2 regions of the Vibrio sp. BS-M-Sm-2 genome follow, and region 1 is predicted to be linked to the other one. Evidence: predicted binding sites of a transcription regulator. Region 1 holds the regulator's gene; the other holds the start of a gene.

Region 1 (4,205 bases):
GTATTTGGTCCTTACAACTTCCCAGGTCACCTACCTAACGGTCATATTGTTCCAGCTCTGCTATCGGGTAATACCGTGGTATTTAAGCCTTCAGAGCAGACACCTTGGACGGGTGAGTTTGCAATGAAGCTATGGCAAGAAGCGGGTCTTCCTGCTGGCGTAATCAATCTAGTACAAGGCGCTAAAGAGACAGGTATCGCACTAGCAGATGCTAAAGGTCTTGATGGCGTGCTGTTCACAGGTAGTGCAAATACCGGTCATATCCTACATCGTCAATTCGCGGGCCAACCGGGCAAGATGCTGGCGCTAGAGATGGGCGGTAACAACCCTATGGTAATCAGTGACCAGTTTGGTGATGCTGACGCGACGGTTTATACCATTATTCAATCGGCTTTCATCAGTGCGGGTCAACGTTGTACATGTGCACGTCGCTTGTATGTTCCTGTTGGAGAGAAGGGCGATCAACTGCTGGATAAGCTCGTTGCTGCGACCTTGAAGGTTCGTGTTGATCAGCCATTCGCTGAGCCTGCACCCTTCATGGGGCCACAAATATCTGAAGCTGCCGCTAAGTTCATTCTGGACGCGCAAGCGAATCTGCAATCGTTAGGCGGTGTGAGTCTGGTTGAAGCAAAAGCGGGTGAAGCGGCATTTGTTACTCCGGGTATTATCGATGTAACCAACATTGCTGAACTGCCTGATGAAGAGTACTTCGGCCCATTACTACAAGTGGTTCGTTACCAATCGCTAGAGCAAGCGGTTGAGTTAGCTAACGACACACGCTTTGGTTTGTCTGCTGGCTTAGTATCTACAGACGATTCTGAATGGGAATACTTCGTAGACCATATCCGCGCGGGTATTGTTAACCGTAATCGCCAACTCACAGGCGCAAGTGGTGATGCACCATTTGGTGGCCCGGGTGCTTCTGGCAACCTACGTCCAAGTGCTTACTATGCGGCGGACTATTGTGCTTACCCAATGGCTTCAATGGAAGGTGGTGAAACTCAACTGCCAGCTACGTTTAGCCCGGGCATTGAGCTTTAGTTTCTAAACAATAGATTGATGAGTCATAGGTTTATAAGCTAAAGACTTTTTGACTTAGGCTTATGAGTACTAGGCTCATTCGTTAAGTTTGAAATAAGGAAGTGGTGTTATCGCTTCCTTTTCCATCACGTCCGACACCTAGATTGGGCGGTAGATAATAATAGAACAAATATGTCACAGGCTGATGGCTGCTGACTCTGTGTCCAGCCTCTCCCTTTCTAATCCAAATTACTAGCTTGCTAGAACCTCTGACAAGGAGTCACCATGACGCCCGATCTACTCTTTAAATCACTATGGGACGATTACATTCACAGGCTGTGTCCATCGGCTGAGAAAGTGCATCACTTGCTGAAAGAAGATGAAGCGCTGATCAACGACCATATTGCACTGCGTACTTTTAATGTTGCCCCTCTCGGTATTGAAACACTAGCTAAACCTTTCCTTGAACTGGGTTACAAGGCGTGTGGAGACTACCTGTTTGAGAGCAAGAAGCTAGTCGCGAAGCATTACGAACACCCAGACCCAAAACAACCAAAAGTGTTCATCAGTGAGTTGAAGGTAGAAGAGTGCTCAAGTGAGCTACAACAGATCGTTGCTAAGTTAGTTGAGCAAGTCGATGCTAGCAAGCTGCAAGGTCATGAATTCTTGTTTGGCGGTCGCCAATGGGATTTGAGCTTCGCTGATTTCCAAGTACTAGCAAAAGAGAGCGAATACGCCTCTTGGTTAGCGGCTCACGGTTACGGTGCTAACCACTTCACGGTAAGTGTCAATCAACTGAACAAGTTCGATGAAGTACAAGCAGTGAATGATTACCTGAATGATGCTGGCTTTACGATTAACGCATCAGGCGGTGAGGTGAAAGGCTCTCCAGAGGTATTATTAGAGCAATCATCCACCATGGCAGACAAAGTCCCAGTGGCATTTATTGAAGGCAATGAGATGATTCCTGGTGGCTTCTATGAGTTTGCTAAGCGTTATGCAATGGCGAATGGTGAGCTTTATACCGGTTTTGTCGCTGCATCGGCGGATAAGATCTTCGAAAGCACCAACGGTTAAAGAAAGATACGAGCACGGGCTTTGCCCTAGAGATGCGGGTACGCTTCGCTTCGAGAGTGTTTGTGTTTGGAAGTTGTAAGTGTCCCATTCGCATCTGCTCTCTAGATCTTTAGAAAACAAAAAAGCCACCAAATTCGCATTTGGTGGCTTTCAAATTTTTGGCTCAGTTAATCGAGATTAACGAGTACCGTATACCACGATAGTTTTACCGTGTGCAGAAATTAGGTTCTGCTCTTCAAGCATCTTCAAGATACGACCAACTGTCTCACGAGAACAACCAACGATCTGGCCAATCTCTTGACGAGTGATCTTGATTTGCATGCCGTCAGGGTGAGTCATTGCATCTGGCTGTTTCGCTAGGTTTAGTAGCGTTTGAGCGATACGACCTGTTACGTCAAGGAACGCTAAGTCACCAACCTTTTGGCTAGTTACTTGTAGACGGTTTGCCATTTGCGCTGAAAGGCGCATTAGGATATCTGGGTTCACTTGGATAAGTTGACGGAATTTCTTGAAAGAAATCTCAGCTACTTCACAAGGAGATTTAGCACGAACCCAAGCAGTACGCTCTTGGTCTTCTTCGAACAAGCCAAGCTCACCGATGAAGTCGCCTTGGTTTAGGTAAGAAAGAATCATTTCCTTACCTTCTTCGTCTTTGATAAGAACTGCCACAGAACCTTTAACGATGTAGTACAAGGTTTCTGCCTTTTCACCAGCATGAATCAAAGTACTTTTTGAAGGGTACTTATGAATATGACAGTGTGAAAGGAACCACTCTAATGTTGGATCGGTTTGAGGTTTACCTAGAACCATAATATCTCACTTCCTCTGCAGGGTATGCTTGCTGCTTTCCGTATTTTAGCTAAGCCTGGATTGACTTGTAGGATAAGAGCACTCGTTGAGTGCTGCAAGCTATCTTGTGTTTCGTTTAAGAATAGTATCCTTTTTCAGGTACTATTTCTTGATTTTAATCGTGACCAAGCTACGATTTTTTACGCAAAATTGTGCACATGATCACGGTATGAAAAGTAATCAACCAGAACGCCGTTTTGTTAACCTATTTTTCCAGTTTCGATGAGCTGTTGTAGGATTGGCCTCACAATGAGTTCCATAGCAAAACTCATCTTGCCTCCTGGCACCACTAGCGTGTTATGACGAGACATAAACGAACCATCAATCATAGCCAGAAGGTAGGGGAAATCGACGTTTTTGATGCCACGCAAACGTATAACAACGAAGCTTTCGTCTAAACTTGGAATCCCTTTGGCGTTAAGTGGGTTCGATGTATCTACGGTTGGAACACGCTGAAAGTTGATGTGAGTACGCGAAAATTGCGGGGTAATGTAGTTAAGGTAATCATCCATTGAACGAACAATGGAGTCCATTACTGCTTCGCGTGAGTGGCCACGATCGCGGGTATCACGAACGAATTTTTGGATCCATTCTAGGTTTACAATTGGCACCATGCCGATCAGCAAATCGACGTGTTGAGAAACGTTAATGTCACCATCAACCACACCGCCGTGCAGGCCTTCGTAAAACATCACGTCGGAATTTTCAGGGATCTCTTGCCATGGTGTAAAGGTGCCCGGCATTTGATTGTAAGGCACGGCTTCATCGAAGGTGTGTAGGTAGCTACGTACCTTACCTGTACCTTCGTTACCGTATTTACGGAAGAATTCTTCTAGCGCACCAAAGTCGTTGGCTTGTGGACCAAAGTAGCTGATGTGCTTACCTTGTTCGCGCGCTTTTCGGATCTCGACATCCATTTCTGGTCGAGTGAAGCGATGGAAACTATCCCCTTCAACCCAAGCAGCCTTCACGTCCATCATATTGAACATTTTGCGGAAGGCTTCTGAGGTAGTGGTGGTGCCGGCTCCAGATGAACCCGTCACCGCAATAATTGGATGTTTAGCGGACATGACAACCCTTGTCGTTTGAGTAACTTACTTGTTAGCAATCGTTTTCCACTATAACACGGCTCCTTTCTAAGCGCAGCCTAGAAGCGTTTTGTCACCTGGATATCAACGGTCTCGTGCAGTTCGGAAAACACGATGCTCACGTCACCAGAAGCTAATTGATGTTTCACCTGATCAATCTTGTTTTGCAGT
Region 2 (4,205 bases), 1.1 Mb from region 1:
GTTGAGTTCATCCAATGAAGACGCATCCAGAGCAAACAACTCAGAGGCTAAACTCGCGCGCAATGCACGGTCATTCTCAGGTGTCAGCACCGCTTGTAACAAGCGTTGAATATCTTGCGCAACCAAGCTGGTGAATACACTGTCTCGGTTAGACAAATACACACTTGCAATGCCTTGTTCAGAGAGTGCATTCTTGATCAGACGACCTTCACTACCAGTTCGAACCAAGACAGCAATATCACCCGCATTCACGGCATGTTGTTTTTTGCCGTTATCAAAATAGGCTTGCTGGTTTTGAGAAGCAGTCAGAATGGTTTGAATTTGACTCGCCGTCGCCTCAGCCATTGCCTTGTGATATTCGCCCTTTGGCAACGGCTTGTCTTCAGCCTCTTGTAGCCAAAAGGTGAGTGCGTGCTGAGTTTCTCCGTTCATCACCCATTGGCGCTTATCAGCCGATGGACTGGCTGCAACAGGCAAAAATGGAATATCTTGATCATAGATAAACGGACTGTCTGAATTCATAAACACTTGGTTTACTGCACTGACCATATCCGCACTTGAACGCCAGTTAGTGCCTAAGGTGTAGTGAGCACTAACTTGGTTTCTCGCCTTGATATAGGTAAAGATATCTGCGCCACGAAAGCCATAAATCGCCTGCTTCGGGTCACCGATCATAAACAAGCCGCACTGCGGATTATCGAGATAGATTCGGCTAAAAATACTGTATTGCAGCGGATCGGTATCTTGGAATTCATCGATCATCGCCACCGGGTAGAGTGTGCGAATTCTTTCCACCAGCAAGGATTGCTCATCGACATCTATCGACGCGGATAACTGGGTCAGCAAGTCATCAAACGACAACCACTGCTTCTGCTGTTTAGCCTTGGCTAGCATAGTTCGACAATGGGTAATCGCATGCGCCAATAACGGAGCTTTCAAGTCGGCAGGGTTATTTAAGAAATCTTCAATCGCTTCGAAAACGACATGCTGCGGTGCGGTGCCTTTCGGTGTTTTCTCGATTAAAGTGGCTTGAGAGAACTTCTCTAACTTGTCTGGATATTGATAATCATGGGTGTCGCTTTGCGCCCATGCCGTCACCGCCTCTAGCCATGTCGGCAGAGATTTCTTGGTGTAACTGCGTTTGTTCACATCCGAGCCAGAGATCAAAGCCAAAAAGTCCGCTTCAGACTCACACCACAGCGCTTTGAGCTGCTTCACTTTGTCTAGGTTCTGGTTGTGCAGAGTTTGCAAATCACCCGACATCGCGTCGACGGTGAGCTTCAATGGAGAACCCGTCAGATAACGATTGACGTCTGCTAACAATGCAGCCGGTGAACCCCAGATATTACGCACCTCACCTGCTAGCTGAATAGGTAGCGGGTAAAACTGCTTACGCCAATAGTCGGCTACTACTTGCGCTTTAAGATGGCTTTCATCTGTCACAAACTCATTATCAAATCGGCTGCCAGACTCGAAGGCATTTTGAGTCAACGTTCGCTGACAAAAGCCGTGAATGGTGTAGACCGCGGCTTCGTCCATTTGCCTTTCGGCATTGAGCAGTGTTTTTGCAGCGCCAGCATGATCTTCGATTTCTTGCAGCAAAGGAGCAATCACTGGGTCGTCACTTTGCCCGCGAGAAAACGCAATGCGAGCATCATGGATTCGAGCACGGATACGGTCACGTAGCTCTGCAGTTGCCGCTTCGGTAAAAGTCACGACCAGGATTTGATCTACAGTGAGCGGCTCGTGATGTCGGGTAGCTTCTGTAAGCTCGCCTTGTGGTGCGGCCGTGCCGTGTCCGAGCAGTAGGCGTAAGTATAAGCCAGCGATGGTAAATGTTTTACCTGTACCCGCCGATGCTTCAATTAAACGCGCGCCATGAAGTGGAAACGTCATGGTATTGAGTGTCTGTGGAGCAATTACCTGAACACTGCTTGTGGTCGTCATGCCTTACTGCCTTCTGATAAATATGTTGTTACAAATGTGACCTAGCGTGGAAAACGTCATTCAATTTACGTCCTACGCTGATTTGTTAATAGTTAGTGCGATCTCTCTCACGGATCAATTCGGATCGCCTCGCTACTATGCGCCCACGAGTTCAGGAGCGCGATTCGAGTTTTGTACTCATTGCCTACTTAGAACCACAGAATAATGGTCCCTCTGACCTGTGGCCGTACAGCGAACGCCCTACACTAATAATGATTTACTGGCGGCCACTTTATTTCCTGTACCTTGCTTCTCTTCATCTTGATTCCCTTCACCTTGAAAGCAAGCGTCCCAAATGCTTACCAACGACTCTCTTTCGTCTTTCATTAGTTCAGCGTACACACAATTGATCTTATCGATCACAGCCACTTACTCCTGATCTTCCAGATCGGCAGCAGCCAACCTTGCCGCCTGTAACACAAGCGTTGAATACATACGCGACTCAGCCGCCAGCTCATCGTCCCACTTAGGCCAAATACGCGAGATGTAGGTATCTCGACCCTCGCCCGTGAAAGCGAAGCTGTCATTAAAAGTATCGGCCATTTTCTTGAGCGACTTCTCTTCATCATCGACCCATTTACCGCGGCTAAAACCCGCTTCAACGCCGGCCAAGGCGGTTTTCGGGAAGTACGGCAGTGGTGCCGTCATACCTTGATAAAACAGTCGCACTAACTCAGCCAATAAACTCTTCGCCTGCTGCGCATCACCGATAGGTTGTAGCGTTTGGTGAACCACACCTTCTTTTCTGTCATAACCAATAATATGAGTCGTTTTGCCGTGCCCCATCACTGCGCAACACAAGTGATCGATCCACGCGCCCAAGTAATCTTGCGAACGAATTTTGCCACTACGAAAACGTACCAGCCCCGATTGATAGTTTTGAGTAAGCCAACCCATCAAACGAACGGGTTTACCCTCGCCTAACACATCAAATTCGATATTAACTTCGAGATCTTGTTGCGGTGATCCACTCACAAATCGAATCTCTTTGGCTAAGTCTTCCGCTTGAACACGGTTGGTTTCAAATTCAATGTCACCAAAAGCACCAACCGGTAATCGACCTTGAGCTTTTTGCTCAGAAACAAACAAGCGAACCGCTTCATCAGCCCCTTCTGGATGGTCTAGCAACACTTGCAGCAGAGCATCCTTAAGCTGGAAGCTTTCTAAGCCATTAAGCACGAACGGCTCATCGTCTTCCATTACCGGAAGCGGTGGCTCAAACACTACTTTTAGGCGACGATTAAAGAAGTATTGTACCGGCAAGCGCCAGAAACGCTGCAGTTCAACCAGATCGAGTTCTAACGGATAAGTCGCACCAAGCAAATAGTCATCCAAAGCACGATTGAATTCGCCACTGCGTTCACCGGAACGGTTAGCCGCAGGAAGCCACTCTTTGGCGTAACTCAATACATGGCTTGCATCACCTTGAGTAAAGGCTGCCGGGCTAAACGGCGTCATTGTGTGCTCAAAGCTGATCGCTTGAGTCAGCTTGCTGCCTGAATCATCACTTGGTAGCGCTTGGTCTTCACTTAGGCAGTAGTTTTGCTGGCAGTACTCAATCAACTCTGAAACCAATACCGACGGTACTCGCTCAGTATTATCTTGAATCGAGCGGCCAACATAACTGATGTACAAACATTCTTGGGCCGACAACATCGCCTCTAAAAATAGGTAGCGGTCATCATCACGACGAGAACGGTCACCCGGTCGTGTGCGCCCGTTCATTAGGTCAAAACCTTCTGGCGGCATTGAGCGAGGGTAAACACCGTCATTCATGCCTAATAGACAAACGGTTTTGAACGGGATAGAACGCATCGGCATCAGGGTACAGAAGTTAACTTGCCCCGCTAAGAAACGCTGACTGATACGCGCGCCCGACAGTTTATTATTTAAATACTGATAAATGATGCTTGGCGATAACTCTTGTTCGTACAAGGCATCATCAAGCTGTTCATTCAATTGAGAAAGCGCATCGCGAATCGACTTAAGTACCACCTCGCCTTCTAGCTCAACGGCGAAGAAATCGTCAATCATTTGCAGCAAGGTTTCACGCCACATATCGATGGATTGCGTCTCAGTAAGGCGTTGACGGTAATGGGCAATACGGTCAATAAAGTGCGCTAACTTACCTGCAAGTTCAGCGTTAATGCCCTGAACTTCGTTATAAGCTGCAATTGGAGAGTGTTCGGTTTCAAACAGACCCGCAGAATCCGACATCG

Evidence for each region. The regulator CRP, encoded in region 1, controls carbon source genes, mostly activating them, when cyclic AMP is high. The targets are predictions, from matches to a motif close to TGTGANNNNNNTCACA.
Region 2: a site for CRP is predicted at 2,044-2,059, ahead of recB (exodeoxyribonuclease V subunit beta). Genes of this name have one in related genera too.

Annotation. Positions count from the first base shown of each region.
Region 1 covers NZ_CP167894.1:2,237,490-2,241,694, forward strand. The annotation lists gene astD (succinylglutamate-semialdehyde dehydrogenase) at 1-1,041, shown strand, start outside; gene AB8613_RS10145 (DUF1338 domain-containing protein) at 1,306-2,097, shown strand; gene crp (cAMP-activated global transcriptional regulator CRP) at 2,275-2,907, opposite strand; gene AB8613_RS10155 (phosphoribulokinase) at 3,147-4,016, opposite strand; gene AB8613_RS10160 (YheU family protein) at 4,094-4,205, opposite strand, start outside.
Region 2 covers NZ_CP167894.1:1,112,421-1,116,625, forward strand. The annotation lists gene recB (exodeoxyribonuclease V subunit beta) at 1-1,947, opposite strand, end outside; gene AB8613_RS05065 (hypothetical protein) at 2,188-2,349, opposite strand; gene recC (exodeoxyribonuclease V subunit gamma) at 2,356-4,205, opposite strand, start outside.